4 regions of the Proteus appendicitidis genome follow, and region 3 is predicted to be linked to each of the others. Evidence: predicted binding sites of a transcription regulator. Region 3 holds the regulator's gene; each other region holds the start of a gene.
What was found. The regulator PurR, encoded in region 3, represses purine synthesis genes. The targets are predictions, from matches to a motif close to CANGCAAACGTTTGCNTG.
Positions count from the first base shown of each region.

Region 1: a site for PurR is predicted at 1,173-1,190, ahead of gltS (sodium/glutamate symporter). Genes of this name have one in related genera too.
Region 2: a site for PurR is predicted at 2,590-2,607, ahead of cvpA (colicin V production protein). Genes of this name have one in related genera too.
Region 4: a site for PurR is predicted at 2,516-2,533, ahead of glyA (serine hydroxymethyltransferase). Genes of this name have one in related genera too.

Region 1 covers NZ_CP127389.1:3,826,793-3,834,605, reverse strand. The annotation lists gene QQS39_RS17495 (uracil-xanthine permease family protein) at 1-1,121, opposite strand, end outside; gene gltS (sodium/glutamate symporter) at 1,363-2,580, shown strand; gene recG (ATP-dependent DNA helicase RecG) at 2,744-4,831, opposite strand; gene trmH (tRNA (guanosine(18)-2'-O)-methyltransferase TrmH) at 4,836-5,558, opposite strand; gene spoT (bifunctional GTP diphosphokinase/guanosine-3',5'-bis pyrophosphate 3'-pyrophosphohydrolase) at 5,561-7,687, opposite strand; gene rpoZ (DNA-directed RNA polymerase subunit omega) at 7,717-7,813, opposite strand, start outside.
Region 2 covers NZ_CP127389.1:2,670,556-2,678,368, reverse strand. The annotation lists gene accD (acetyl-CoA carboxylase, carboxyltransferase subunit beta) at 1-535, shown strand, start outside; gene folC (bifunctional tetrahydrofolate synthase/dihydrofolate synthase) at 528-1,826, shown strand; gene dedD (cell division protein DedD) at 1,816-2,478, shown strand; gene cvpA (colicin V production protein) at 2,663-3,154, shown strand; gene purF (amidophosphoribosyltransferase) at 3,185-4,702, shown strand; gene QQS39_RS12590 (UbiX family flavin prenyltransferase) at 4,822-5,403, shown strand; gene QQS39_RS12585 (TIGR01777 family oxidoreductase) at 5,594-6,499, opposite strand; gene QQS39_RS12580 (glutathione S-transferase N-terminal domain-containing protein) at 6,566-7,180, opposite strand; gene yfcD (NUDIX hydrolase YfcD) at 7,379-7,813, shown strand, end outside.
Region 3 covers NZ_CP127389.1:1,711,710-1,719,522, reverse strand. The annotation lists gene QQS39_RS07990 (sulfite exporter TauE/SafE family protein) at 1-571, shown strand, start outside; gene sodB (superoxide dismutase [Fe]) at 855-1,433, shown strand; gene cydH (cytochrome bd-I oxidase subunit CydH) at 1,571-1,654, opposite strand; gene purR (HTH-type transcriptional repressor PurR) at 1,923-2,948, shown strand; gene punR (DNA-binding transcriptional activator PunR) at 2,975-3,877, opposite strand; gene punC (purine nucleoside transporter PunC) at 3,996-5,213, shown strand; gene cfa (cyclopropane fatty acyl phospholipid synthase) at 5,518-6,672, shown strand; gene QQS39_RS07960 (riboflavin synthase subunit alpha) at 6,759-7,430, opposite strand; gene QQS39_RS07955 (MATE family efflux transporter) at 7,744-7,813, shown strand, end outside.
Region 4 covers NZ_CP127389.1:2,771,767-2,779,579, forward strand. The annotation lists gene QQS39_RS13070 (3-phenylpropionate MFS transporter) at 1-1,058, opposite strand, end outside; gene glyA (serine hydroxymethyltransferase) at 1,151-2,404, opposite strand; gene hmpA (NO-inducible flavohemoprotein) at 2,771-3,970, shown strand; gene QQS39_RS13085 (hypothetical protein) at 4,065-4,712, opposite strand; gene glnB (nitrogen regulatory protein P-II) at 4,979-5,317, opposite strand; gene QQS39_RS13095 (NAD+ synthase) at 5,333-6,949, opposite strand; gene glrR (two-component system response regulator GlrR) at 7,023-7,813, opposite strand, start outside.

The DNA of each region.
Region 1 (7,813 bases), 2.0 Mb from region 3:
TGCACAAATTCTGCAACGAACGGAAATAAGCCTAAAATAACGAGCATTGCGGCAACAACATAACCTACATAGCGACTAGCAACACCCGTTAATTGGATCACACCATTATTTTGACCAAAGCAAGAGTTTGGAAAGGTATTGAAAAATGCCGAAACCATGGAGTTAATCCCATTAGCCAATACACCTCCTTTAATACGTTTCATATATAAAGGGCCGCTGACGGGTTGCTCTGAAACATCTGAAGTTGCTGTAATATCCCCGATGGTTTCTAGTGAGGTGATCATAAATACCAGCATTAAAGGAATAAGCAAATGCCAATCAAATGACAGCCCATAATAAAATGGCTCAGGAATAGTCATAAACGGTGTTTCTTGATGTTCTGCTGGCGTGGGTAACATATCTAAAGCCCAAGCAAGAACATAACCCACCGCCATTGCAATGACCAAGGAAGCAACACGTAAATAAGGATTTTTTTGTCGATTAAGTAAGATAATAACGATAAGAACAGAGCCAGCTAATAACAAGTTTTGTGGTGAACCAAAGGTATTATTTTCGATGGCGGCATAACCGCCACCAATAGAGGTTAATCCAACTTGAATTAAAGAGAGGCCGATTATCATTACTACAACACCTGAAACCAACGGTGTAATAATTCGTCTTGCTAAGTGAAGTACACGAGAAAGAATGATTTCAGTTAATGAGGCAACCATTAATGTGCCAAAAAGGGCTGCCATCATTGTTGGAATATCGGCTCCACCATTTTTAAGTGCTAATCCCCCCATAATGAGCGGAGCAACAAAGTTAAAGCTGGTTCCTTGGATTGATAATAATCCTGAACCTATCGGTCCCCATGCCCGAATTTGAATAAGAGAAGCAATGCCTGATGCAAATAAAGACATGCTGATAATACGTTGAGTATCGTGTGCAGGTAATCCTAATGCTTGGCAAATGAGGATCGCAGGCGTGATAACTGCAACAAACATGGCTAAAAGATGTTGGCAAGCAGCAAACAGTGTTTGTGGTAATGGCGGCTTCTCTTCTAAAGCAAAAAGAAGTTCGCTATTTTTTTTAATTGAAACATCACTATTTTTAGGCAAATTTTGATTTTCTGAAGTAACCATGGTGTGAATTTCTTATTCGACAAAAACGGTATTTTAATGATCTACGCCACAAAAGCAATCGTTTGCGTAAAAATGATGTTATCAAAATGCATAAGAGGCGCTCACATTTTTATATGTTTTAACTTGTGTTTGCCGCCGTTTTTTTTTCTAATCGGGGATACCTGCTTTTGGCGTTGTTTATGGATGAACTTAGCGTCGTAGTATTTTTATATAAAATTAACAAATAAGACGGGGTACATAAATGTATCATCTTGATGTTTATGGCACGCTGGTTGCGGCCACTTTGGTTCTTTTGATCGGTCGTAAGCTAGTGAAATCTGTTCCTTTTTTAGAACGGTATACGATCCCAGAACCCGTTGCAGGTGGGCTACTTGTTGCAGTTCTTCTATTAGCATTCAAATCTTTTATGGACTGGGAAGTTAGTTTTGATCTCTCATTAAAAGATCCATTAATGCTGGCATTCTTTGCAACAATTGGTTTAAACGCAAACCTCGCAAGCTTAAAAGCGGGAGGAAAAGCGCTTTTTATTTTCATCTTTGTTGTTGTTGGGCTGTTGTTAGTACAAAACACAGTCGGTATTGCATTAGCAGAAATGTTAGGTCTTGATCCATTAATGGGATTACTTGCTGGCTCGATTACATTATCGGGTGGTCATGGTACAGGGGCTGCTTGGGGTAAAACCTTTGTCGAAAGTTACGGTTTTATGAGCGCGTCTGAAGTGGCGATGGCTTGTGCTACTTTTGGTTTAGTTTTAGGTGGATTGATTGGTGGCCCAGTTGCACGCTACTTAATCAAAAATATCCCAACGCCGGGGTTAGGCGCTGATGATCATGAAATGCCAACCGCATTTGAGAAGCCGACAACAGGCCGAATGATCACTTCAATGGTTTTATTAGAAACTATTGCGATGATCGCTATCTGCTTAATGGCGGGTACGTTCCTTTCTCAACTGTTAGAAGGCACAGCATTCGCACTACCGACCTTTGTGTGTGTTCTGTTTATTGGTGTTATTTTAAGTAATAGCCTTTCAATGCTTGGATTCTACCGTGTTTTTGATAGAGCGGTGTCCGTCTTAGGTAACGTGAGTTTATCGTTATTCTTAGCGATGGCATTAATGAGCTTGAAATTATGGGAGCTGGCGTCACTGGCGATACCAATGTTGGTTATCCTTGGTGTTCAAGCGGGTGTAATGGCACTGTATGCAATTTTTGTGACTTTCCGTGTCATGGGTAAAAACTACGATGCCGCAATTTTAGCTGCAGGTCACTGTGGTTTTGGTTTAGGTGCTACGCCAACGGCGATTGCGAATATGCAAGCGGTAACAGACCGTTTTGGACCGTCTCATCTTGCGTTCTTAGTCGTACCTATGGTCGGTGCATTCTTTATTGATATTGTGAATGCAATAGTGATTAAACTGTATCTGATGCTACCGTTTTTTACGCCTATCGTTGTAGGGTAGTTTGGTGGCTATAAATTAAAATAGCTTCAAAAAACGTTAAAGAGCACCTCAATGTTGAATATTGGCATTGAGGTGTTTTTCTATGTGGTATCTCATTTACGAATATTTCGAGATCAACCCAAAGCGAGTTTAAACGCATGCTAAGCCATGCAAAACAGTAACCTTAAGCTTGGCTATATTGTGTCTTAGCGGGTAGCCAGCGTTCGATTAAGGCTTGAGAATGCTTAGGGTAGTGTTGATGCAGGTAACGAGCGATACGCTGAACTTCAGGAATAAGTCCTTGGTCGCGTAACAAATCAGCGACTTTAAATTGTGCATTACCCGTTTGCTTAGTGCCTAAAAGCTCACCGGGGCCACGGATTTCGAGATCTTTTTGTGCAATCACAAAACCGTCATTGCTATCTCTTAATACTTGCAATCGCAAACGTGCTGTTTGTGTAAGTGGTGTTTTATATAACAAGACACAATGAGAGGCGATAGCACCTCGGCCTACACGTCCACGTAATTGGTGTAACTGTGCGAGTCCCAGTCGTTCTGGGTTATCGATGATCATTAAACTTGCATTAGGTACATCAACGCCGACTTCAATCACTGTTGTCGCAACTAAAAGTTGAAGCTCATTTTCTTTAAATGCTGCCATTACTGCCTGTTTTTCTGCGGGTTTCATTCGCCCGTGTACCAATCCCACTTTGATTTCAGGTAGTGCAATTGTAAGTTCATCATAGATAACTTCAGCCGCTTGCGCTTCCAGAACATCAGAATCTTCAATTAAGGTACATACCCAATAGGCTTGTCGCTTTTCTTCTGTGCAAGACAGCCTGATGCGTTCAATAATGTCATTACGGCGAGTATCAGGGATAGCGACAGTGGTAACAGGTGTACGCCCTGGCGGTAATTCGTCGATGATAGAGGTGTCCATATCAGCGTAGGCTGTCATCGCTAATGTTCGAGGGATCGGTGTTGCTGTCATCACCAATTGATGAGGATGAAAGCCTTGCTCTTCACCCTTTTTCCATAAGGCGAGGCGTTGATGCACACCAAATCGGTGTTGTTCATCAATAATCACTAAGGCTAGAGAGTGAAATTTAACTTGTTCTTGGAAAATAGCATGCGTTCCAATAATGATTGATACTTCACCATTTGCAATGGCATTTTGCTGTGTTTCGCGCGCTTTTCCTTTCTGTTTTCCTGCTAACCAACCCACTTGGATGCCAAAAGGCTCAAACCATTTTTTAAAGGTTAATGCATGTTGCTCTGCTAACAATTCTGTTGGTGCCATTAACGCCACTTGCTTGCCATTAGCAATGGCACGCAGCGCACTTAGCGCTGCCACTAAAGTTTTACCTGAACCAACATCCCCTTGGATCAATCGCATCATCGGATACTCTTTTTCTAAATCTGTTTCTATCTCATTGACGACACGTTGTTGTGCATTTGTGGGTGTAAAAGGGAGCGATGCGAGAAATTGCTGACGTAATGTTGACGTATTTGGCATAAACAATGGCTCTGCACGATAAGATTGTGCGCCAGCTCTTGCATTGAGCATACCTAAATTGTGGGCGAGTAACTCTTCAATAATGAGTCTTTTTTGTGCCGGGTGCTGCCCTTTTTCAAGCTCTGCAAAAGCGATATCAGGCGGAGGATTATGCAGCGTACGTAATGCGGTGGCTAGTGGGGGCAATCCGTGAATAAACTGATCGGGTAATAATTCGTTAATAGCACAGGTATCAAGTAATTCTAACGCTTGCTCTATTAATTTACGTAGTGATGTTTGGCGTAAGCCTTCTGTTGTTGAATAAATGGGAGTAAGCGTTTCTTGCAGTTTAACTTCCGAGCCTGCAACCTTGATTTTGTATTCAGGGTGAATAATTTCTGGACCACGGCTTCCCCGTTTAACTTCGCCATAAGCAGTGACTTGTTTACCTTGAGCAAGGTTGTTTTTCATTGCGGCTGTAAAGTTAAAAAAGCGAAGTGTCAAAATGCCAGAGCCGTCAGAAATTTGGCAGGTCATCATTTTACGCCGGCCAAAACTGACTTCAGTCCTTAATATTTCGCCAGAAACAGTGGCAGGGATGCCGGGAAGTAAATCGCTGATAGCATAGAGGTGCGTTTGATCTTCATAACGCAAAGGAAGGTGGAGCAACAAATCCTCAATAGTCACAAGCCCTATTTTTGCCAGCTTGTCTGCCTGACTTGCACCTACGCCGTGAAGAGTGGTTAAGGGGATTGCATCAAGCAGTTTTCCTTTCATGGGATCAATACTCCGTCTTTTTTAATTTCCTAAGTTGTTTTTGCGTCATTTGCATTTCTGCCCACCATGACTCAGGTGCTTCAATCTCACCACTGCCATTAATATAAGGGCGAGGTAGTCCTTTTCGACGAGAAACTTCTGCCAATACTGGGTATCCACCTTCAAAGAGAAGAATTTGTTGTTCTTCTTCCGTTAAGGTGCTTTCTGTTCGATTATACATACCCGCAGCCTGACGTTGGCGTTGTGCTTCATATAAAATTAGCGCACTGGCGACAGAAACATTTAGGGATTGTACCATTCCCATCATCGGCACAATAATATCTTGATCTGCAAGCGCGATAGCATCTTGTGAGATCCCCGTTTTTTCTTGTCCCATAATAATACAAGTCGGGCGTGTGTAATCAATCTCACGGAAATCCACTGCTTTATCTGAGAGATGAGTCGCAAGAACTTGCATACCTTGGGCGCGAAAGGCGCTAATGGCATTTGTAATAGTAGGATGAGTCTCTACATTGACCCAACTGTTACTTCCTGCTGCGGGGGAAACTAACATCCGCATTTTTTCTTCAGGCCAAATCGCATGAATTTTAGGGATACCCACAGCATCCGCTGTTCTTATAACCGCAGCAACATTATGGGATTTATGCACTTCTTCAAGGCAAACAGTAAGATCAGGCTGCCGCATCGCCATCATTTGGCAGATGCGGGCATATCGAATTGAATTCATGACTAGTTTTTATTACGGCTAACGCGCAGAACGTCTGGCATGATGCGAAGTTTACGCATGATATTGGCTAATTGAATTCTGTCTTTCGCGGTTAAGCGAATAAAAGCACAATATACGCGACCATCTTTCTCTTCTGTATTCATACTTTGAATACTTGAATTTGCATCATTAATAGCTGCGGTTAAGTTTGCTAAAGCGCCTTGGTGGTTAATCATATCAACTTTAATTTCAGTGATGAAATCGCTGTTGATCTCTTTATCCCACTCGACAGGCATGAATTTTTCAGGCTCTTTTTGGTAACCACGAATATTACGACAAGATTCATGGTGAATAACCAAACCTTTACCCGGGCTAATATGTGCAATGATAGGATCACCCGGAATAGGGCGACAACATTTGGCGAAGGAGATCAATACGCCATCAGCACCTTTAATTGGGAGTTTAGGTGTTTCATCATTAGCTGTGTCTGTTTGTGCGTTCTCATCTTGATTTTGACTATCAATCAATAAATTACGCGCAACAACAACGCTCATTGTATTACCTAAACCAATTTCAGCCATTAAGTCGTCGATTGAATGAAGCTTCATACGCTTCAATTCGCGCTCAATATTTTCAGCTGAAATATCAGCAAGCTTGTGCTCACCTAATGCGTGATTGAGTAAACGACGACCTAAATTAACAGAGTCTTCACGTTTTAGGTTTTTCAGCAGTTGTCGAATTTTAGAGCGCGCTCTTGAACTGACGACAAAGTTTAGCCAAGCTGCATTCGGTCTTGCACCCGGAGCAGTAATAATCTCAACGGTTTGCCCTGTGCGTAGCGATTGTGAAAGTGGGTAAGGTTGTCTATCAACCCTTGCACCGACACAGGCATGACCGATATCTGTGTGTACGGCATAAGCAAAATCGACAGGGGTAGCACCTGTTGGTAATTCAACAATGCGCCCTTCTGGCGTGAAAACGTAGATTTCATCAGGAAAGAGATCTGATTTTACGTTCTCAATAAATTCAAATGAGCTACCCGCGCTTTGTTGCAATTCAAGTAAACTTTGCATCCAGCGTTGCGCTCTAACTTGTGCCGTTGTGCCCGGTTGTTCACCTTGCTCTTTATAAGCCCAATGTGCAGCAACCCCCATTTCTGCCATTTGATCCATATCTTCAGTACGAATTTGTACTTCAACGGGCACTCCATGAGGGCCAATGAGTGAGGTATGAAGAGATTGATAGCCGTTGGCTTTGGGGATTGCAATATAGTCTTTAACTCGACCGGGGCGAGGCTTATAAAGACTGTGCATTTGACCTAAAACGCGATAACAGGTATCGACTTCTTTCACGATAACGCGAAAGGCGTAAATATCCATAATCGAGTGAAAACGTTGCTCTTTTAACAACATTTTCCGATAGATAGAGTAAAGGTGTTTTTCGCGACCGTTCACTTTGCATTCGATATGCGCTTCTGTCAGGCGACCTTCAATTTCAGAGAGGATTTTATTAATCATCTCTTTACGGTTACCCCGAGCTGCTTTAACGACTTCTTTGATTACACGGTAGCGATTAGGATGTAGCGCCTCGAAACCCAGCTCTTCAAGCTCTGTTTTGATATGGTGTATACCTAAACGGTGTGCAAGAGGGCTGTAAATTTCGAGTGTTTCGCGAGCAATACGGCGACGTTTATCTGGGCGTAATGATCCCAGTGTGCGCATATTGTGAGTTCGGTCTGCCAGCTTGATCAAAATGACGCGGATATCTTTTACCATCGCCATAATCATCTTACGGAAGTTTTCAGCCTGAGCCTCTTTTTTGTCTCTAAACTTCAATTTATCAAGTTTAGACACTCCTTCAACAAGATCGGCAACCGTACTACCAAAGAGGCTTTCGATATCTTGGAAGGTTGCAGGTGTATCTTCGATAACATCATGCAACAGCGCCGCCATCAGCGTTTGGTGGTCTAATCGCATATCTGCAAGAATACACGCAACCGCAACAGGGTGAGTAATATAAGGCTCACCACTTGAACGAGTTTGCCCCTCGTGGGCATTTCGGGCGACGATAAAGGCTTTTTTAAGTTGTTCGACTTGCTCCGATGGCAAGTATTTTTGAACGATTTGATTCAGGCTTTCAAACAGGTACAAGGCAGACCTACCCCTATTTTATAAAACGATTAACGACGACCTTCCGCAATCGCTGAAACAGCCTGTAACTCTGCTGCTTCTTGCTCTTGCTGCTCTTGACGTTCACGAGCATCAAGAATTTTACCG
Region 2 (7,813 bases), 960 kb from region 3:
TTTTGTTCGTGCTGTTGAACAAGCATTAGAAGATAACTGCCCATTAGTTTGTTTCTCTGCAAGTGGTGGCGCTCGTATGCAAGAAGCGCTGATGTCATTAATGCAAATGGCAAAAACCAGTGCAGCATTAGCAAAAATGCAAGAGCGTGGTTTACCTTATATTTCAGTTATGACTGACCCTACAATGGGTGGTGTTTCTGCCAGTTTAGCGATGTTAGGGGATATCAACGTTGCTGAACCTAAAGCATTGATTGGTTTTGCAGGTCCTCGCGTTATTGAGCAAACAGTACGTGAAAAACTACCTGCAGGTTTCCAACGCAGTGAGTTCCTGCTAGAAAAAGGGGCGATTGATATGATTATTCGCCGCCCTGAAATGCGTGATGAGCTGGCTGAATTACTGGCTAAGCTGACTCAGTATGATTTAGTCGAAGATGAAAATGAAATCATCGGTGAAGAAATGATTGCTGATGAAATTGAATCTACAGACAACGAGCCAGAAATTAACATCGAAACGAATAAAAAAGAAGATGTCTAATATCATAACTGCTCCTAAAGCCACATCGCCTTTGTCGGTGTGGCTTTCTTATCTTGAACATTTACACTCTAGTGCCATTGATATGGGGTTAGAGCGAGTCGGCAAGGTAGGAAAAATATTAAACGTGTTACGTCCTGCGCCGAAGGTAATCACTGTCTCAGGCACGAATGGAAAAGGCACAACCTGTCATATGCTAGAGTCAATCTTGATGGCATCAGGATTGAAAGTCGGCGTTTATAGCTCTCCTCATCTTGTTCGTTATACAGAACGCGTTCGTATCCAAGGCAAAGAACTCGCTGAAGATGCTTTTTGTGACGTTTTTGCTGAAATTGAACAAGCTAGAGGCGATATCTCGCTAACCTTTTTTGAATACGGCACTTTGGCTGCGCTGAAGTTATTTCAACAAGCACAACTTGATGTTGTTATTCTTGAAGTAGGATTAGGCGGTCGGTTAGATGCGACGAATATCGTTGATGCAGATATTGCTGCTATCACAAGTATTGCCCTCGATCATACTGATTGGTTAGGTGCAGATAGAGAGCATATTGGTCACGAGAAAGCCGGTATTTTCCGAGCCAATCACTATGCTGTTGTGGGCGAGCCGGATATGCCTCATTCCATTGCACAAGTAGCCAATGAAAAACACGCCAAGCTTTTTCGTCGTGGAACAGATTGGTCTTTTGTTATTGAAGGCGATCACTGGCAGTGGCGTTGTGCTGACTGTGAATTTGATGCGTTGCCAATCCCTAATATTCCGCTAGCCAATGCGGCGACAGCGATGGGTGTTATTCGTTGCTTGCTTAAATCTGATGATAAAGTCAGTCAAGCAATCACACAGCAAAGCATTGTTGAAGGTATGTCTCGTGCTCAATTACCGGGTCGTTTTCAGGTAATTTCTCAACATCCTTTGGTTATCTTTGATGTGGCACATAATCCTCATGCAGCAGGATATTTAGCGGAAAAATTATCACAATTACCACAAAAATCTGATACTCAAGTGCGTATTGTTGTTGGTATGCTGGGTGATAAAGATATAGCAGGAACATTAGCGTGCTTAACGCCATTGACTGATCATTGGTATGTCGCTCCACTTAATGAGTTTCGTGGTGCTTCTGCGGATGTGTTAGCTCAGCATCTTGAGAAACCAATGGTATTCGATAGTGTTGAAAAGGCATGGCAACAAGCAATGTCTGATGCTGCTCCTAACGATATCGTTGTGGTTTGTGGCTCATTTCATACTGTCGCGCATGTGATGGAACTTTTGGAAAAGGAGAGTGTGGGTGGCAAGTAAATTTCAAAATCGCTTAGTCGGTGCCGTTGTATTGGTGGCAGTAGGGGTCATTTTTTTACCTGCACTGCTCGACGGCGATAAGAAATATAACGAAGACCAGTTCGCCTCTATTCCTTTAGTACCCAAACCCGGTGATGAGCAAGAAATAGAATCTATCGCCCCGATAGAGCAAACCGCAGTGCCTTCTACTCCATCAGAAGGCGCATCTGAAGGTATGCTTTCTGAAGCAGTGACAGGCGTTGAACAACCTGCTGTTACAACGCCTGAACCGCCTGCGGTGGTACCTGTTACACCACCGGTACAACCACAACAACCACCACAGCAACCACAACCACAGCCAGCGCCTCCTGCTGTAGTTACGCCACCCGTGCAACCACCAGCACCACCAGTGCAAGAAACTAAGCCACCAAAAGGCGAGGCTTGGGTTGTTCAATTAGGTGCGTTGAAAAATGCGGCGAAGGTAGAAGAAATTATTGCAAAAATGCATTTCTCAGGTTATCCGGTATATACCGTACCCGCACGCCCTGTTGCTGGGCAAGTGACTCGAATTTACATTGGTCCTAGTGCATCTAAGTCAGAATTACAGGCTATTTTGCCTCATTTAAAAGAACTTACGGGTTTACAAGGTGAGGTAAGGGCATATAAGCCTTAATTTTTCTAAACGAGTCATCAGATGAGTGATGTAACAAAGCGTTAACTTATTGCGGCGATTATGATTTTTCATATCGCCGTAAATTATTTTGAAATTAGCGAAAATTAGCATTACGCAAACGTTTTCGTTTTCTGTTAGAATGCTTCCGTATTAATGCGGAGCATCATTATTGGATAAAGAATTTATGGTCTGGATAGATTACGCCATCATTGCCATTATTGGTTTTTCCGCATTAGTCAGCCTGATCCGTGGCTTTGTTCGTGAAGCATTGTCACTCATCACCTGGGGTTGTGGTTTCTTTGTTGCTAGTCAGTTTTATCCTTATCTTGCCGTCTATTTTACCCGGTTTGAAGATGAGCTGGTTCGTAACGGGATTGCAATAGTCACGTTATTTATTGCAACACTGATTGTTGGTGCTGTTGTGAATTATGTGATTAGCTCTCTTGTTCAACGCACAGGGTTATCAGGTACAGATCGTGTATTGGGGGTCTGTTTCGGGGCTTTAAGAGGCGTGCTGATAGTCTCAGCATTACTTTTTGTTTTAGGCGCATTTACGCCTATGGCAGATAGCGCTGATTGGCAACGTTCGGAGCTTATTCCTCAATTCAACCATATTATTAGGTGGTTCTTTGACTACCTGCAAAATGCGTCAAGTTTCGTGTCGGAGAGAATATAACCTCTCCGTCTGGCTGATGAGGATCTATTCATGTGCGGTATTGTCGGTATCGCTGGAGCTAATCCAGTAAACCAATCAATTTATGATGCGTTAACGGTGTTACAACACCGAGGTCAAGATGCAGCAGGCATTGCAACAATAGACGGTAACAACGGTTTCCGTCTTCGCAAAGCGAACGGACTGGTTAAAGATGTGTTCGAAACTCGTCATATGTTGCGTTTAAAAGGTACTATCGGGATAGGGCATGTCCGTTATCCAACAGCGGGTAGTTCTAGTGCATCAGAAGCGCAGCCTTTTTATGTGAATTCACCTTTTGGTATTACGTTGGCGCACAATGGTAATTTAACCAATGCGCATTTATTACGTCGCCAATTATTTGAAACAGCGCGTCGCCATATCAATACCACCTCTGATTCTGAAATATTACTCAATGTATTGGCATATGAATTAGACCGTTTTGACCATTTTCCGCTGGAGCCTGATAATATTTTTGCAGCCGTTGCAGCAATGCATAAAAAACTCCGTGGGGCTTATGCTTGTGTTGCTTTGATAATCGGTCATGGTTTACTGGCTTTTCGTGATCCCTTTGGTATTCGTCCTTTAGTATTGGGTAAACGTACCTTAGAAGATGGTCGCCATGAATATATGGTTGCATCTGAAAGTGTTGCACTTGATACGTTAGGTTTTGAATTTTTACGTGATGTTGCACCGGGTGAAGCGGTTTATATCACAGAGCAAGGACAACTCTTTACTCGCCAATGTGCTGAAAATCCGCAGTTGATGCCTTGTTTGTTTGAGTATGTTTACTTTGCTCGCCCTGATTCTTTTATCGATAAAATTTCGGTTTATAATGCGCGTTTACGCATGGGGCAGAAATTAGGCGCTAAAATTGCCAAAGAGTGGGATGATTTACATATTGATGTCGTGATCCCAATCCCTGAAACATCTTGTGATATTGCCTTAGAAATTGCGCATATTCTCAATAAACCTTATCGCCAAGGCTTTGTCAAAAACCGCTATGTTGGTCGTACCTTTATTATGCCGGGTCAGCAAGAGCGCCGTAAATCAGTAAGACGTAAACTGAATGCAAATCGCGCAGAGTTTCGTGATAAAAATGTTCTGTTGATTGATGACTCTATTGTACGTGGCACAACGTCAGAGCAAATTGTCGAACTTGCAAGAGAAGCGGGTGCAAAAAAAGTTTATTTTGCCTCAGCAGCACCAGAAGTTCGCTTTCCTAATGTGTATGGTATTGATATGCCAAATGCCAATGAGCTTATTGCTCATGGACGTGAAGTGGATGAAATTCGTAAATTAATTGGTGCTGATGGGCTTATTTTCCAAGATCTCACTGATTTAATCGCTGCAGTACAAGAAGAGAATCCAGATATTAATCAGTTTGAATGTTCTGTATTTGACGGTGTTTATATTACGAAAGATATCGACCAAGATTACTTGGATTATTTAGAAAATCTACGTCGTGATGATGAACATAAAATTCGTGATCAGAATGAAATAGAAAATTTAGAAATCTATAACGAAGGCTGATTTTTCGGTAAGATACCATCCTTATAAAGCGTCGATGCCAGTGTGTTCTGCATCGACGCTTGTTTTTTGAGGGTTAATCATCATAATGATTAACAAAGGTATATATTCTGAGGATTATAATGAAAAAGCTGATAGTTGGGCTAACAGGTGCCAGTGGTGCAATTTACGGTATACGTTTATTAGAAATACTAAAATCTGTGCCGTCAGTTGAAACACATTTAGTGATTAGCCAAGCTGCACGCCGTACGATTTCATTAGAAACTGATTATTCGCTAAAAGATATTCATGCTTTAGCAGATGTGATTTATGACGATCGCGATATTGGCGCATCTATCTCTTCAGGATCGTTTCGTGTTAATGGAATGGTCATATTACCATGCTCAATCAAAAGCCTGTCAGGTATTGTTCATAGCTATACAGATACTTTAGTCACTCGTGCTGCAGATGTGGTATTAAAAGAAGGGCGTAAGTTAGTGTTATGTGTGCGTGAAACGCCACTGCATTTAGGTCATTTGCGATTAATGACACAAGCTTCAGAGTTAGGCGCAGTGATTATGCCACCAGTACCTGCATTCTATTTTCAGCCTAAAACAATTGATGATATTGTTAATCAAACAGTAAATCGTGTACTTGATCAGTTTGAGATTGATTTACCTGATGATTTATTTCAAAGGTGGGAGGGCGATAAGCCAAGTCGCTAAGTATATTCCTCATTCTTCAAGTTGCAGCGTTACTCGTCATACTTCAAGTTGTAGCGTTGTTGACCGCGTTTACTCGCGCTAGTCACATACTATTGTATGTGACTAGCGACTCATTCACTTGTCGCCTAGCTACATCTTGAATTATTTAGAGTATCCTATTGGTAGAATGCCTATTTCGAATTAAAAGAGATCATTTTCCTGTGGTAATAATATCTTTTAATGCCTCTTCTAGTTGTGGATAACGGAACTCAAAGCCGGCATTGAGTAATTTTTCAGGAATGGCTTGTTGCCCACCCAATACTAATGCCGCGCTTTCACCCATTATCAAACGTAATAGGCTTTCGGGAACAGTCATTAAGGCTGGGCGATTAAAGGTCTTTCCTAAAAGGCGAGTGAACTCTTTATTTTGTACAGGGTTAGGGGCTGTTAAGTTAAAAGCACCTTTAGCGTTTTGGGTCTTAAGCAAGAAAACAATCGCACTGACCATATCATCAATATGTATCCACGGCATATACTGTTTTCCGCTTCCCAATTTGCCGCCTAAACCTAACTTAAAAGGTTTGCTCATTTTAGGCAGTGCGCCACCGAGAGTTGAAAGTACAATCCCTGTACGTAACAAGCAAACTCGAGTTAATGGTGTTTGTGCTTCAAGCGCGATACGCTCCCATTTTGCACAAAGCTCATGTGTAAATTCAGGATTTGCTGGCGTCTCTTCTGTAACTCGTGTATCACGTTGATCACCATAGAAGCCTACTGCGGAGCCAGAAATAAAAACAGCAGGGGGAGAATCGCTAGCTTTAATCAAATCAACCAATTTCTGGGTTAAATGACAACGGCTATTAATCAGTTTTTGCTTTTGAGAAGGTGTCCAACGATTATCTGCAATAGGTTCTCCAGCAAGATTAATAACGGCATCAAACTCATTAAGATTTTGTTTATCGTTGAGTTGAGTCCAGCAGGTGATTTCATTACAAAAATGCGAATAAACTTTTTGAGGCGAACGAGAAAGCACCGTAATATCATTATTGGCGAGTGCAAGCTCACAAACTAATGCTTTGCCAATTAATCCTGTACCACCTGTGATAAGTATTTTCATCACAATCCTCCTGATCTGCTTGCTTGATAAAGAATAAATATCATCCAGATATATGAATTACCTATATTAGCCAAAGAGTTTTTTCGTTGCTGGGCGCAGGCTTATGTTGTTTAGCCATTTATCAATTGCGGGATAATTTGCCAAATCAATATTGTGGTGAGCGTGTAATCTAGCCCATGTATATGTGGCGATATCCGCAATGCTGTACTCTTTGCCTCCAAGGTAAGGTGAGTGCGCTAACCTTTTCTCTAATACGCTATATAAACGCAGTGTTTCTTCAGTATAACGTTTAATCGCATAAGGAACTTTTTCTGTGGCATAACGGGTGAAGTGATGATTTTGTCCCAACATTGGACCAAATCCACCGACTTGCCAAAACAGCCATTGTAGTTGTGTTGTTTTTTCCCGTAAATTTTGACTGAGCAATTTGCCACTTTTTTCAGCTAGATAGATAAGAATAGCACCTGATTCAAAAATAGTGATAGGTTCACCGCCATCAATAGGTGAGTTATCTACAATTGCAGGAATTTTATTATTGGGTGAAATGGCTAAAAATTCAGGTTTAAATTGATCACCTTTACTAATATCTATGTGATGTAACTGATAAGGTATGCCAGTTTCTTCGAGAAAAAGCGTTATTTTTTGGCCGTTTGGGGTATCTGCATAATATAAGTCAATCATTAAAGGCTCCAAAATAAAGTAGGCACTAAATACACAATATAATCACAGTCTGCCTTCTAACATCATAAAAAGCAAAAAAGCGCAAGATGGATAAAACAAGTTACGTATGATTATTGTAGTGGTGAAAAATAGTGATTTTGGTATATTCAGGATAAAAATTACGATCGTTTAGTATCGGTTAAAAAAGGTTTGTTGAGGATGGAACAAGAAAAGACGGCATTGGTTGAATGGGTTGATATTGTTGATGATAAAAATGAAGTCGTTGCACAAGCAACACGTCAACAAATGCGAGCTGAAAATCTAAGACATAGAGCAACTTATATCGTTGTTCATGATGGAATGGGGAAAATCTTGGCGCAGCGTCGCACTGAAATAAAAGATTTTTATCCCGGTTGGTTAGATGCTACTGCGGGCGGGGTGGTTCAACAAGGTGAAAATTTACTTGAAAGTGCGCGTCGTGAAGCAGAAGAAGAGTTAGGTATTGCGGGCGTCCCTTTTGCGGAGCATGGTCAATTTTATTATGATGATGACAGTTGTCGTGTATGGGGAAGCTTGTTTAGCTGTGTTTCTCATGGACCTTTCGCACTGCAAGCAGAAGAAATTGAGGAAGTGTGTTGGCTAACTCCCTCTGAA
Region 3 (7,813 bases):
TTTATTATCCATCGGTACTCTCATTGGTATGCTTGTTGGGACATTTCTGGTACAAAAAATGTCAAATACGATATTGCAAATCGTGTTCTGTATTTTCATGGTATATACCATCTATGGATTATTAACTAAAAAGAAAGAAGCTGAACGTATAGAAAACGTGAAAGATCCTATCGTTTCAAAACCAGCGTTAACCAGTGGTGGCGCATTAATTGGCTTTATATCCAGCTTTATCGGTATTGCTGGTGGTACTATCACCATTCCTCTTTTAAGTCATTGGGGATTTAATACTCGCAAATGCATTGCAACCTCATCAATGATTGGTGTCATCATCGCTTCCGTAGGCACAATTATGGGTATTATCTATGGTTGGAATCAAACAAATATTGATGACTATTACTTCGGTTTTATCTATTTGCCTGCCTTTATTGGCATAAGCATTACCAGCATTCTCTTCGCCCCTGTCGGCGTAAAAGTTGCTTATCGCCTGCCTATTCCAAGAGTTCGCCAAATATTTGCACTATTCTTATTCTTAGTGGTCGTGAAAATGATGTATACACTAATAATGGAGTAAGCAGAAAATATACAATTAGAAGATACCGACTCTGATCACAGTCAATATTTTACTGCTTTACGAGTAACTCTGAGGGATATACTCTTATGAGTATAATTAATCTATATGGCTTATATCTATAGATAAAAGATATTTAGCTGTTATTTCAACAGATTTTTGTTAAAATAATTAGCAAAATAGTAACAACTTAGTGATTCATTTGCCTCATTCTATCAATTCAAATGATTTTGATGGAATGATTTTAGGCACAAAACCCGAAATAGATAGTTTAAAGGAGTACGCAATGTCTTTCGAATTACCAAAATTACCTTATGCGTTAGATGCTCTTGAGCCACACATCTCTAAAGAAACTTTAGAATATCACTACGGCAAACACCACCAAACCTATGTAACCAATTTAAATAATCTGGTTAAAGGTACTGATTTAGAAAGCAAATCCTTAGAAGAAATCATCAAATCTACTGATGGTGGTATCTTTAATAATGCTGCTCAAGTATGGAACCACACTTTCTACTGGAACTGCTTAGCACCAAACGCAGGCGGCGCACCAACAGGTAAAATTGCTGATGCTATCAACAAAGCATTTGGCTCTTTTGAAGAGTTCAAAAAGCAATTTAATGATGCGGCAGCTAAAAACTTCGGTTCAGGTTGGACTTGGTTAGTTAAAAAAGCCGACGGTTCAGTTGCAATTGTTAATACGTCTAATGCTGCAACGCCAGTTTCAGGCGCAGACAAACCACTGTTAACAGTAGACGTATGGGAACATGCATACTACATCGACTACCGTAATGCGCGCGTTAAATATTTAGAAGAGTTCTGGGCATTAGTTAACTGGTCATTTGTTGAAGCTAACCTTGCTTAATAGAGCGTGATAATCAAAGGTGAGTGATTGAGATTCATTTTTGGTGACAAAATAACAAAGGGCCTTCAGCCCTTTGTTATATTCAGATATTCGATAATCTATTATTTAAATTGATCGGATATTTTATAAAGCGGTGATTAGAACAACATAGTCGAAAATAAAACGATCATAACAAGCGCTGCTACTGCTGTACTCAAACCAAATTTCAGATCCGTATCCATCTATTTCTCCCTCAAAATGATTATAATACACATTTTTAACCATAACATTGTCATGGTTAATTATTATTACATATCAATATTTGCTAAAATAGCGACCAGTGCACAATTTATAACATTGATTAATACTTTCACTTTTGAGCTAGATCATACAAAATTCACAGCTAATCGCTAAATTATTGCCAGTGTTTGCCCTATGTATGACTATACTGGCAGTTAAACCATAAAATTAGATAAAAGAGACCAATGAAGGTCAGGAGTTTTCCACACCATGGCAACAATAAAAGACGTGGCAAAACGCGCAGGCGTATCAACCACGACTGTTTCTCATGTGATCAACAAAACACGTTTTGTTGCTGAGAACACACGGGCAGCAGTTTGGGCCGCTATAAAAGAATTAAATTATTCGCCTAGTGCCGTTGCGCGTAGTTTAAAAGTCAATCACACCAAATCTATTGGCCTGTTAGCCACGTCCAGTGAGGCTCCTTACTTTGCTGAAGTGATTGAAGCGGTTGAAAATAGTTGTTATAGCAAAGGCTACACACTGATTTTATGTAATTCACATAATAACCTTGATAAACAAAAAGCCTATTTAGCGATGCTGGCACAAAAACGTGTTGATGGATTGTTAGTCATGTGTTCTGAATATCCCGATCACCTTCTTACACTTTTAGAGGGCTATCGTAATATTCCAATGGTTGTCATGGATTGGGGCAAAGCGCGTGGTGACTTTACAGATACCATTATCGATAATGCTTTCCATGGTGGTTATATTGCAGGTCGTTACCTTATTGAGCGTGGTCATCGTGATATTGGTATTATTCCTGGTCCATTAGAACGTAATACTGGTGGTGGTCGCTTACAAGGTTTCTTAAAAGCCATGGAAGAAGCAAAAATCACAGTAAAAGATGAGTGGATTGTACAAGGCGACTTTGAGCCAGAGTCGGGTTATAAAGCCATGTACCAAATGCTAAATCAAAAACATCGCCCTACTGCTGTTTTTTGTGGTGGTGATGTGATGGCGATGGGCGCAATTTGTGCTGCGGATGAACTTGGTCTGCGCGTTCCTTTCGATATTTCTATTGTGGGTTACGACAATATTCGTAATGCACGTTATTTTACACCCGCACTAACGACCGTCCACCAGCCAAAAGAACGTTTAGGTCAAATGGCATTATCAATGTTGCTTGATCGCATCGTCAATAAACGCGAAGACGCCCAAACAATCGAAGTTCATCCACGATTAGTTGAGCGCCGTTCAGTTGCTGACGGTCCTTTTATTGACTACCGTCGTTAATTCAGATTTATTCAGCTATCTGATTTCTAGCGAAGCCATTCCTCATTTAAGGTTTGGCTATCTCCAAGATAATCTAGCAACCATGTCAAAGCGGGTGATTCACTTTTATCTACCCACGTCAGGCAGCATGGGCTGTCTGGCAATGGTTGTGCTAGTTGTAAAGTAACCAGCTTACCTTGTTCAATTAAAGGCTCAGCGCGGTGCCAAGGCACCATTCCTACGCATAATCCCGCTAACAAGCATTCAAGCCCCATATCCCATGTCGGGACAACCATTCTACGCTGATTATTGAGCGCCCAAGTGTCACGCTTTGGTAAACTGCGTGAGGTATCTTCTAAACATAAACTAGGATAAGGGCGCATCTCATCATCCGTTAATGGATGTTGTGCTTTCGCTAAAGGGTGATCAACATGGCAAACGCAGCGCCAAGGCATAAATCCCATATCTCTAAAACTATAACGTTCACCAATTGGTGAGGCTCTTGTTGCACCAATTGCTAAATCAACACGACCATTAACTAAAGAGTCCCATACGCCATTAAACACTTCAGGGTAGACATACAGCTCAATATCAGGAAAATGGCGGTAGAAATCGAGAATAAGTTGTTGTGTTCTTTCAGGTTTAACAATGCCATCAACTGCTATACTAAATTGACCGCGCCACCCATTAGAAACTTGTTGACAAAGATGCCGAGTGTCATTCATTTTTTTGATAACAGATCGTGCTTCTTTGATGAAAATTTTACCTGCATCGGTTAATTCTACATCACGGTGACGGCGCTCAAACAAAGGAACGGCAAGCCATTCCTCTAATTGCCGAACTGTGTAACTAACGGCGGATGGCACTCTGTGCAATTCTTGAGCAGCGGAGCTAAAACTTCCTGTTCTTGCAACTGCATCAACAACTTCTAAAGAGTATTCTGACCACATAGAGTTTATTCCTTTGAAAATTTTTCACAGCATTAACCAAATATTCCCGTTTCACAAGTAAAATAAGTCTTAGTTACAATATATAAAATGTTCTACATCACATAGCATAGAAAATAAAATGAATTCTAAAACGTCCACACAATCAAAAACACCTATGAGCTTTATGGTGTACCTAGCGGGTTTGAGTATGCTAGGTTACTTAGCTATTGATATGTACTTACCTGCATTCGGTATGATGCAGCGTGAACTCTCTATCAGCGAAGGTGCTATTAGTAATAGCTTAAGTATCTTTTTATTTGGCTTTGCTGTTGCCCAATTACTTTGGGGACCACTTTCTGACAAAGTAGGTCGTAAACCTATTCTACTTATTGGTTTAAGCCTTTTCTCTTTAGGCTGTCTTGGTATGCTGTGGGTTGAGAGTGCAACTGGCTTACTTGCTATGCGCTTCCTACAAGCTTTCGGTGTCTGCTCTGCTGCTGTTATTTGGCAAGCTCTTGTCATCGACCGTTTTGATGAATCTCGCGCTCAGCACGTTTTTGCTTTAATTATGCCACTGGTTGCATTATCACCAGCACTTGCACCTTTAATTGGTGCATCATTATTAAATCACGGCGGCTGGCGTATGATTTTCATGCTGTTAATGGCAGTAACATTAGTTCTAATGTTACCGACATTAATGCTAAAAAACATTAAACAAAAATCAGTCACAGATGCAAACCAATCTACCGCTTCATTTATAACTTTACTCAAATCCCCTCTCTACACAGGTAACGTATTAGTTTACGCTTCTTGTAGCGCGGGTTTCTTTGCTTGGTTAGCTGGCTCACCAATCATTCTTGAAAAGATGGGTTACTCGCCACAGGATATCGGTTTAAGTTATATTCCACAAACTATTGCATTTATGGTGGGTGGTTATGGTTGTCGTATCTTACTGTCAAAAATGACAGGTAAAACACTGCTTCCACTGTTGTTAATCGGTTATGCTGTCAGTATGACTGCGTTATACCTTGTTGCTAAATTTACTGAGCCAACATTAACAACTATTTTAATTCCGTTCTGTATTATGGCTGCAATGAATGGTGCATCTTATCCAATCGCAGTATCTAATGCTTTATCCGCTTATCCTGAAATTAGTGGTAAAGCAGCTGCGTTACAAAATGCACTTCAACTGGGTCTTTGTAGCTTAGCAAGTTTTATTGTGTCTGCCTTTATCAGTCAACAACCTCTGATTAACACCACTGCAATTATGGCATTAACAGCAATCCCAATGGCAGTTGGCTACTTTATTCAGCGCAATAAATCTGTTATCAAACACACGGTTCAAACCGCAGAATAATCCCCTCCTTTATTTTAAGAATCATCTTAAAAAGGCCATTTTATAAAAAATGGTCTTTTTCTTTTCTAGAGAAAAATAATTTACGTCTCTATACTTACCTATACGCTGTATAGCGTTTTGTTTATTTTTCTTTCGGATTTTGAGACATTAAACAAATTATTTGCTGATTATGTCAGATTAGTTGTCTTATTAATTTTATTCGTTCAATTCATACTGAACACAATACCATTTTAATACTATCAATCTGTACACATCCTTTCTTAGCTTTATGTCTCAAAACCCGCTTAGTTTACGCGGAGAGTATATGAGTACATCTTGTGTAGAAGAAGGCCGAAAGACCTCCAACGATCCTTATGAAAAGATCGTAATAGAACTGTTAGCTCACACAGATATTCGAATTAATGGTTCAGAACCTTATGATATTCAGGTTCATAATCAGAATTTTTATAAAAGAGTATTACAGCAAGGCTCATTAGGTCTCGGCGAAAGTTATATGGATGGTTGGTGGGATTGTGAACGACTGGATATATTCTTTCATAAAGTTTTACGTGCAGGTCTTGAAAATAAGCTTCCACAAAACCTACGTGACATTTTCAAGATTGCGGCAGCCCGCCTTTTTAATCTGCAAACACAAAAACGCGCATGGATGGTAGGTAAAGAACATTACGATCTGGGTAATGATCTATTTACTGCCATGCTTGATCCTAATATGCAATATTCCTGTGGCTACTGGAAAAATGCAGACAATTTAGCTCAGGCTCAAGAACATAAATTAGATTTAATTTGCCGAAAATTAGATTTAAAACCAGGTATGACCTTATTAGATATTGGCTGTGGCTGGGGGGGGCTTGCAGGCTACGCAGCCAAACACTTTGGCGTATCTGTTACGGGTGTCACCATTTCTGTTGAACAACAGAAGCTGGCACAAGCTCGATGCCAAGGGCTTGATGTTAATATAATCTTAGAAGACTATCGTGATTTACATGAAAAATTTGATCGTATAGTTTCAGTGGGTATGTTCGAACACGTTGGCCCTAAAAATTATGCCACTTATTTTGATGTCGTTCGTCGTAATTTAAAAGAAGATGGTCTGTTTCTATTACACACCATTGGTTCTAACCGCGATAAGGTGAATGTAGATAGCTGGATAAGCAAATATATCTTTCCTAATGGATGTTTACCGTCTATTCAAAAAATTGCTCATGCCATGGACAATAAATTTGTGATGGAAGATTGGCATAACTTTGGTGCTGATTACGATAAAACATTAATGGCATGGTATCAGCGTTTCTTAGATTGTTGGCCAGATATTGAACCCAATTATACACCGCGTTTTAAACGTATGTTTAGCTATTATCTTAATGCCTGTGCTGGCGCATTTCGTGCCAGAGATATTCAGTTATGGCAAATAGTACTAAGCCCTAAAGGGCATATTGGCGGTTTACAGATCCCTCGTTAATTATTTTTTATAAAAAGAGAAAAGCCAGTTTGATTAATAAACTGGCTTTTTCTTTAATTTTCTTTTCAGAGCAACAACATTAATGATTAATTATGTGAAGCTTGTTCTTCATTTTCAATTTGTTGCGCTGCGAATAAAGCTTGTTGCTGTGCTTGTTGTGCCATAACGCGCTCTACTGTATCGACAATCGCTTGAGTTTGAGGATCAAGCTCAATATTGACTTTATCACCAAGGCGCTTACGACCTAATGTTGTTCTGTCACGAGTTTCTGGAATTAAATGAACACAAAAACGGTTATTAACCACATCGCCCACAGTTAGGCTTATTCCATCAATACCAATAAAACCTTTGTGTAAAATATACTTCATTAATGCTTTATCGAAGATGCGAAACCAAATTTGTAAATTATTTTCTGATGTAATAATTTTGGCAACTTCAGCGGTTGTGACAATATGACCAGACATCACATGACCACCAATTTCATCACCATACTTAGCTGCTCGTTCAATATTGACTTCAGAGCCAACTTTTAATTCACCAAGGTTAGTTAAACGTAATGTCTCTTTCACTAAATCAAAGCTAATATGTGTGCCTTCAATTTTAGTGACCGTTAAACAGCAACCATTATTTGCAACAGAAGCGCCTGTTTCTAAATTGCCGACTAACTCGTTGGGTAATTCAATGATATGGGTACGAAAATCGCCTTTATCTTCGATAGCAATAACCCGCCCTTTTCCCTGAACAATACCTGTAAACATCTTACATCTCCTTGGAACGATAAACTGGTAAACTCACTTTAGGTTTATGCTATTAAGGATAACATAGCTCGTATTAATACAAAGGAACAATTATCGCATTTATTCCTTATCGATTATTGCCGTTAAATATAACGTAAAAACACCTAATAACTTATCAAAATCCTGTGTTTGAAAAGCTAAACTTCTTTCGTTGCTAATTAAACTTTTATCATTAGAATAAGCGGTCTTGAGGATCTCTTTACGTCATGTTAACAATACGACGTTTGTTCCCTTCCTTTCCTTTCGTTTTCTTATAATAAATAAAGGTGTATGCGTGCAGAAGTACATAAAAGAAGCGCGTAGCTTACTTGCTCTCGGTATCCCCGTTATCATCGCGCAATTTT
Region 4 (7,813 bases), 1.1 Mb from region 3:
TTCTCATATAGCCAACCTGAAACTATCGTCATAATCGCAATACTTCCTCCCATTGCTAAAGCAGAATAAACGGCTTGCAAGCGAATAATTTCATGCTCTTGACGCGCACTAATAAAGCGCATAGCGGCTAAATGGCATACCGTAAACGTACCACTATGTAAGATTTGAACAATAATAAGCGCGGGTAATGCGGTAAAACTCCCCATTAATCCCCAACGTAAAAAGCCAGCAAAAGCAGAAAGCAAAAGTAAATTTCTTGCGCTCCAACGACGGAATAAACGATGGCTAAGCATAAAAACAACCACCTCTGAAACCACACCTAATGACCAAAGGTAGCCGATTGTTGCGGTGTCATACCCTGCTTTTTCCCAATAAAGTGCGCTAAAACCATAATAAGCTGCGTGCGCACCTTGCAGTAAAGAGACGCATAACAGAAAGCGCCAAACGGGTCCCTCTGAAATCAGTTTCATAAAAGACACATTACTGTGTTCTACTTTTTTCACTTTACCCTGTGGCATAACTTTAGGGCGGAGCATAGATGTCAGAAATAGCGCCAAAGTACTGGCAATCAATCCATAAAGAATAATAGGATGCCCAAAAGCATCAATTAAAACACCTAGCAATGATGAGCTAATAATAAAAGCGATAGAACCCCAAACGCGAATCTTTCCATAATCAAAAGGAAACTGTTTTTGCCACGTTCCCGCTAGAGAATCCCCTAAAGGCACCATAGGTGAAAAGAAAACGTTAAATCCTGTCATCACGAAGAATAACCATGCCCAATGGCTACCCATCATAAATGCAACCGTAAAAAGTAAGGAGAGAAAAGCAAATAATCTCAATGCAGTGATAAGTTTTGACGGATCTTTTACCGCAGGCGTTAAAATTAGGCTACCAACAAAACGTGCAGTTAAACCTACACCTAATAACAGACCTATCATTGCCGGATCGACACCCTCTCCTTTTAGCCATATGGACCAAAAAGGTAAAAAGATGCCGTATGAAAAGAAATAAGTAAAATAATCTAAGGCAAGCCACAATGTTGATGGAATAACCATCCAATCCCCCATTTTTAAGATGCAAAAAAACCCGCCAAGAACAAGTTCTCGAAGCGGGCTTGTACAACGGGTTTTATTATATCGTTACAAACTTATGCGTAAACTGGAAATTTAGCGCAGATATCCAAGACTTTTTGTTTCACTTTCTCAATGTTCGCTTCATCATTGATATTATCAAGGACATCACACATCCAACCGGCTAATTCACGAGCTTCCGCTTCTTTAAAACCACGACGTGTAATCGCTGGAGAACCGATACGAACACCAGAAGTAACAAATGGGCTACGTGGATCATTTGGTACGCTGTTTTTGTTAACAGTGATATTTGCACGACCCAGTGCAGCATCTGCATCTTTACCTGTAATATTTTTATCAACTAAATCTAATAAAAACAGGTGGTTTTCAGTTCCGCCAGACACTACTTTATAACCGCGATCTAAGAAAACTTCTACCATTGCTTTCGAGTTTTTCGCAACTTGTTGCTGATAAACTTTAAATTCTGGCTCCATAGCTTCTTTTAATGCAACCGCTTTACCTGCAATAACATGCATTAAAGGGCCACCTTGAGAGCCAGGGAATACAGCAGAGTTCAGTTTTTTATAAAACTCTTCATCGCCACCTTTAGCAAGGATAAGACCACCGCGTGGACCCGCTAAAGTTTTGTGGGTTGTTGTTGTAACAACATGTGCATGAGGAACTGGGTTAGGATAAACACCCGCTGCAACCATACCTGCTACGTGTGCCATATCAACGAATAAGAATGCACCAATGCTGTCTGCAATTTCGCGCATTTTAGCCCAATCAACCAGACCAGAATAAGCAGAGAAACCACCGATGATCATTTTTGGTTGATGTTTTTTAGCCTGAATAGCGATATCTTCGTAATCAATTTTACCTGATTCATCAATACCATAAGGTACGATGTTATACAGTTTACCCGAAAAGTTAACTGGTGAACCATGAGTTAAGTGACCGCCTTGCGCTAGGTTCATACCTAAAACAGTATCACCGGGTTTTAATAATGCCATATAGACAGCGGCATTCGCTTGAGAGCCTGAGTGAGGCTGTACGTTAGCGTAATCTGCACCAAATAATGCTTTTGCACGATCGATAGCCAGTTGCTCTACAACATCCACATACTCACAACCACCGTAGTAACGTTTACCCGGATAGCCTTCAGCATATTTATTTGTCAGCTGAGATCCCTGCGCCTGCATAACACGAGGGCTGGTATAGTTTTCAGAAGCAATAAGTTCGATGTGCTCTTCTTGACGAGTCACTTCACCTTCCATTGCATTCCATAATTCTGGATCGTAATCAGCAATATTCATTTCACGTTTTAACATTCACATCTCCTGACTCAGCTAACTTCACTAAAGACAAACTCCCATGCGGGAGAAAGAATGGCATACAGTGTAAACTCTTTTTCTTCATTGAGATAGCCCCTAATGAAAAAATACGCAATCGTTTGCCATTCAACTATAACAGCAAATTATTACTTTTTAACAACCTCATTTTATCCTGTGCTTATTCCTCTTTTTGAGGCGCATCTCGCCTTATTTTGCAAACACCCCGCATCATTCTCTAAGAATTGAGATTTTTTGTTAAAAAATAAAAACAGAGATTTACAAAATAATCAAAAAGAGATAAGTTGCATATAAAATGCAATTTATAAAAATTCACAATAAACTGAAAATTTTTCAGGAGCAATTATGTTAGATGCACAAACTATCGCGACAATTAAATCAACCATTCCCCTTATTGCTAAAACAGGTCCTGCATTAACCGCCCATTTTTATGATCGAATGTTTTCTCGCCATCCAGAGTTAAAAGATATTTTCACCATGAGCCATCAAAGCAGTGGTGCACAACGTGAAGCCTTATTTAATGCAATATGCGCTTATGCAACGAATATTGAAAACTTAGCTACTATTTTGCCTGCCGTTGAAAAAATTGCACAAAAGCACGTCAGTTTAAATATTCTTCCTGAACACTATCCCATCGTCGGTGAAAACTTATTAGCAACAATTGATGAAATGTTTAATCCTGGGCAAGAAGTGTTAGATGCTTGGGGAGAGGCTTATCAAATATTGTCTGATGTCTTTATTAATCGTGAAGAACAAATTTATCAACAAAAAGAACAAACAAATGGAGGTTGGAGAGGATTACGGAACTTTAAAGTTAAACATAAAATAAAACAAAGTGATGTAATTACTAGTTTTGAATTAGAGCCTGAAGATGGGCTTGCTGTTACTCCTTATCAAGCAGGGCAATATGTAAGTCTTTATATCCGTGATGAACATCTTGAAAACCAAGAAATACGTCAATATTCATTAACTCAATCTTCAAATAATAAAACCTATCGCATCGCAGTAAAACGCGAAGATAAAGGCATTTTATCGAATTTTCTTCATGACCATGTTCAAGAAGGTGATACTTTACAAGTCGCCGCACCAGGGGGCGATTTCTATTTAGATGTGTCACCAACAACACCAGTAACCTTAATTTCAGCAGGTGTGGGCTTAACACCAATGCTATCCATGTTACACACGCTTTCAGCTCATCAAGCTAATATTAATTGGTTACATGCGGCCGAACATGGTGGAGTCCATGCTTTTAAAGATGAAGTTAATCAAGTCGGCACTCAACTTTCACACTATCAACAAGCGATATGGTATCGCACACCACGTTCTGAAGACGTGCAAAATAAAGATTATCAATTCGAAGGCTTAATGACATTAAAACAAGTTGAAGATTGGTTAGCTATTCCTGATATGCATTTCTATTTTTGTGGTCCTTTACCTTTTATGCAATCTGTTGCTAAGCAACTTATTGAATTAGGTATTAATAGTGACAAACTTCATTATGAGTGCTTTGGTCCTCATGCTGTTATTACACAAGATTTACAGTAAAAATACGTTCATGAAAGTCCAATTTTAAATTGAATAAAAAAAGCGCTGATAACGTTATATTTATCAGCGCTTTTATTGGTTATTTCACTACTTTTTATGATCGATATTTTTTTTCAATCGCAGCAGGAATAACATGATCTTTAGCAGAAAAACCGTACCAAATAACACTAATTAAACAGAGCGTATAACCAAATAATTCACAGCCCTCTTCCACCATGTTTTTAACAGTTCGGTTATAATCCTCGCCCAATAATTTATGCCACAGTATTCCCATACCAAATAAACGTGAGAACAGTAAAACGCATAATAGACCAGCAACTAACATTCCATGGCTTGGGTGAGTAATAAAGTGAATTAAGCCTTTTAACGTTTTCTTGCCTTCTCTAATCGCAATAGCAATACAAATAAACGTTACTGTGAGCGCAAACCAAACCCACGATCCGTGTGCAATCTGATCAAATACACCATCTAACTCACGGATTAAAATACACAAGAAAAAGCCCATAATAAGCGTGAATGCTCCCTGTTGTTCACTTCCTTGGCACGCTTTAACAAAAAAGAATAAGCAAATCATGGCAACGATAATTTCTTGGCCTAATTCAGTTACCGACGTTTCAGAAATACCATTATCAAAAACCAAAATATCAAGAAAAATAAATCCTGTCGTGATAGCGATTAACACTGCTGCACATAAAAATAAAGCGAGACGCTTTAATAAATAAGTAAACACTATTTTGCCCATACCTTAATGATTTTTTAATGTTGATGATAATAACTTTCCTTAAAAGTTATTGAATAACATTTTGTGCCTTAAAGTTTATGAAAAATAGTAAAATAAATTGCTTAGAATCATCAATAGACTTGTATAAGATATAAATAGCATTATAGGTGAAACATTAAAAAATTAATTATGCGCAAAAAAAAGAAAAAGCCCGATATTTTGATTAAAAAATATCGGGCTTTAATAAAACTGAGAAATATAATTATTTGGCTTAAGTTAATTAATAACTAAATAGCCTCTTCATCTTGTTCGCCAGTACGAATACGAATAACGCGACTCACATCAAAGACAAAAATCTTACCATCACCAATTTTACCTGTTTGTGCCGTTGTCATAATTGTATCTACGCAGGTTTCAACAATTTCATCAGAGACAATAATTTCAATCTTCACTTTAGGTAAAAAATCGACCATGTATTCAGCACCGCGGTAAAGCTCCGTATGCCCTTTTTGGCGACCAAAGCCTTTCACTTCTGTTACCGTCATTCCCGTGATACCCACTTCTCCGAGCGCTTCTCTTACATCATCTAATTTAAACGGCTTAATTATCGCTTCAATTTTTTTCATCGTATTATCCTGCTATTACCAGTTGTGGCGACCAAAACCGCTTGTAATTGGGTATCTGCGATCTTTACCAAAATTACGACTTGTAATACGTGGCCCTACAGGGGCTTGACGTCGCTTATATTCATTAATATCGACTAATTTTATCACTTTACGGACTGTCGCTTCATCAAATCCTGCTGCAACTAAATCAGATACAGATTTATCTTGCTCAACATAACCTTCAAGAATAGCATCCAGAATGTCATAAGGAGGTAAATTATCTTGGTCTGTTTGCCCCGGTGCTAGTTCTGCTGATGGTGGTCTATCAATAACGCGCTGAGGAATAGCCGGTGAAAGTGTATTACGATATTTAGAAAGCTCGAAAACCAACGTTTTAGGTACATCTTTTAAGACATCAAAACCACCCGCCATATCACCATACAATGTAGAATATCCCACTGCTGATTCACTTTTATTGCTTGTGGTTAACACTAAACGACGGCGTTTATTCGACATTGCCATCAAAATAACCGCACGACAACGAGCTTGTAGATTTTCTTCTGTGGTATCTGCAACAGTATCTTTAAACATAGGCGCAAGTTGAGCCATAAAAGCATCAAACATGGGTTCAATAGAAACCGTATCAAACTCAACACCTAATAAATCCGCTTGTTCTTTTGCATCATGAATACTCATTTCTGATGTATAACGAAATGGCATCATAACAGCTTGAACACTCTCTTTGCCTAAGGCATCAGCTGCGATAGCAACCGTTAATCCAGAGTCAATACCACCAGATAATCCTAGAATTGCCCCTTTAAAGCCGTTTTTAATCACATAATCACGCGTTGCAAGCACTAACGCTTGATAAACTTGCGCTAAAGGTGAAAGTTCCGGGGCAGGATCTGCCATCGGAACAATATTCAATTCGTCAAATTCAACGATAGTAGTTTGTTCATCAAATGCAGCTAAACGATGCGTAATAGTACCGCGTTCATCAAATACTTTTGAACAACCATCAAATACCAACTCATCTTGACCACCAATTTGGTTAAGATAAATCACGGGAAGGTGTGTTCTTTGGCAATGTTCTTTAATGAGCTGTGTACGAACATGCGGTTTTTCACGGTTATAAGGTGATGCATTAATCGATAGAACGAGATCAGCGCCCGCTTGTTTTAATGCATCGATAGGCTCATTGATCCAGATATCTTCACAAATTAACAAACCTAGGTGATAACCTTTAAATGGCACCACACAGCGTTCATTTCCTTGTTGGAAATAACGCTTTTCATCAAACACACCATAATTAGGTAATTGTTGTTTGAAATAACGCGCTTGTAATTCACCTTTATAGAAAAATGAAAGTGCGTTGTAAATTTTGCCGTTTTGCCACCAAGGATGTCCAACAACAATCGCCGTTTTTTTACTTGCTTGTTCTAAACGCGTAAGTTGTGTTTCACAACGCTGTTGGAAATCAGGACGAAATAGCAGATCTTCAGGAGAGTAACCGCATAAAGCCAACTCAGAGAACATAACCAAATCGGTCTCTTCTTGTGCTTTAACGGTAGATAACATGCGTTCACAGTTACCTTCAATATCGCCAACAACCCAATTAAGTTGAGCCATGGTGAGTTTTAGTTTACGACTCATAAAAATTAGTCTCTCCGCTATCTTCCGCATAAAAGGAAAGTTAGTTTAAAAATATATTCGTTATCTGAAAAGGTTATTCTTTAAAATCATTCGCATCTAGCTCATGACGAGATAACAATTTATAAAACTCAGTTCGATTGCGCCCAGCCATACGTGCGGCTTGGGTCACATTGCCTTTTGTCATTTGCAAAAGTTTTCTCAAATAGGTCATTTCAAAATGTCCTCTCGCTTCTGCAAAGGTGGGCAGTGCCGTATTTTCACCTTGTAATGCCTGTGTTACAAGCGCTTCACTGATCACGGGTGCAGTTGTTAACGCTACACATTGCTCAATAACGTTAACCAATTGACGCACATTACCCGGCCAGCTTGCTGTCATTAAGCATTTCATGGCATCGGTTGAAAAGCTTCGAACAAAAGGTTTATGGCGTTTAGCAGACTCTCTCAATAAGTGATTAGCAAGAATAGGAATATCTTCAGCTCGTTCACTTAATGTCGGAATACGTAAGTTAACCACATTTAAACGATAGAACAGATCTTCTCGAAATTCATTACGCTCCATCGCTTTAGGTAAATCACGATGCGTTGCAGAAAGAATTCGTACATCAATATCAATATCGCGATTACTGCCTAATGGGCGAACTTTTCGCTCTTGTAAAACACGTAATAACTTAACTTGCAATGCCATTGGCATATCGCCAATTTCATCTAAAAATAATGTGCCACCTTCAGCAGCTTGAAATAGACCTTCACGGCTACTCACCGCGCCTGTAAAAGCACCTTTCGCATGACCAAATAATTCAGACTCTAGAAGTTGCTCAGGCAACGCACCACAGTTAATGGCAATAAACGGTTTTTTCGCTCTAG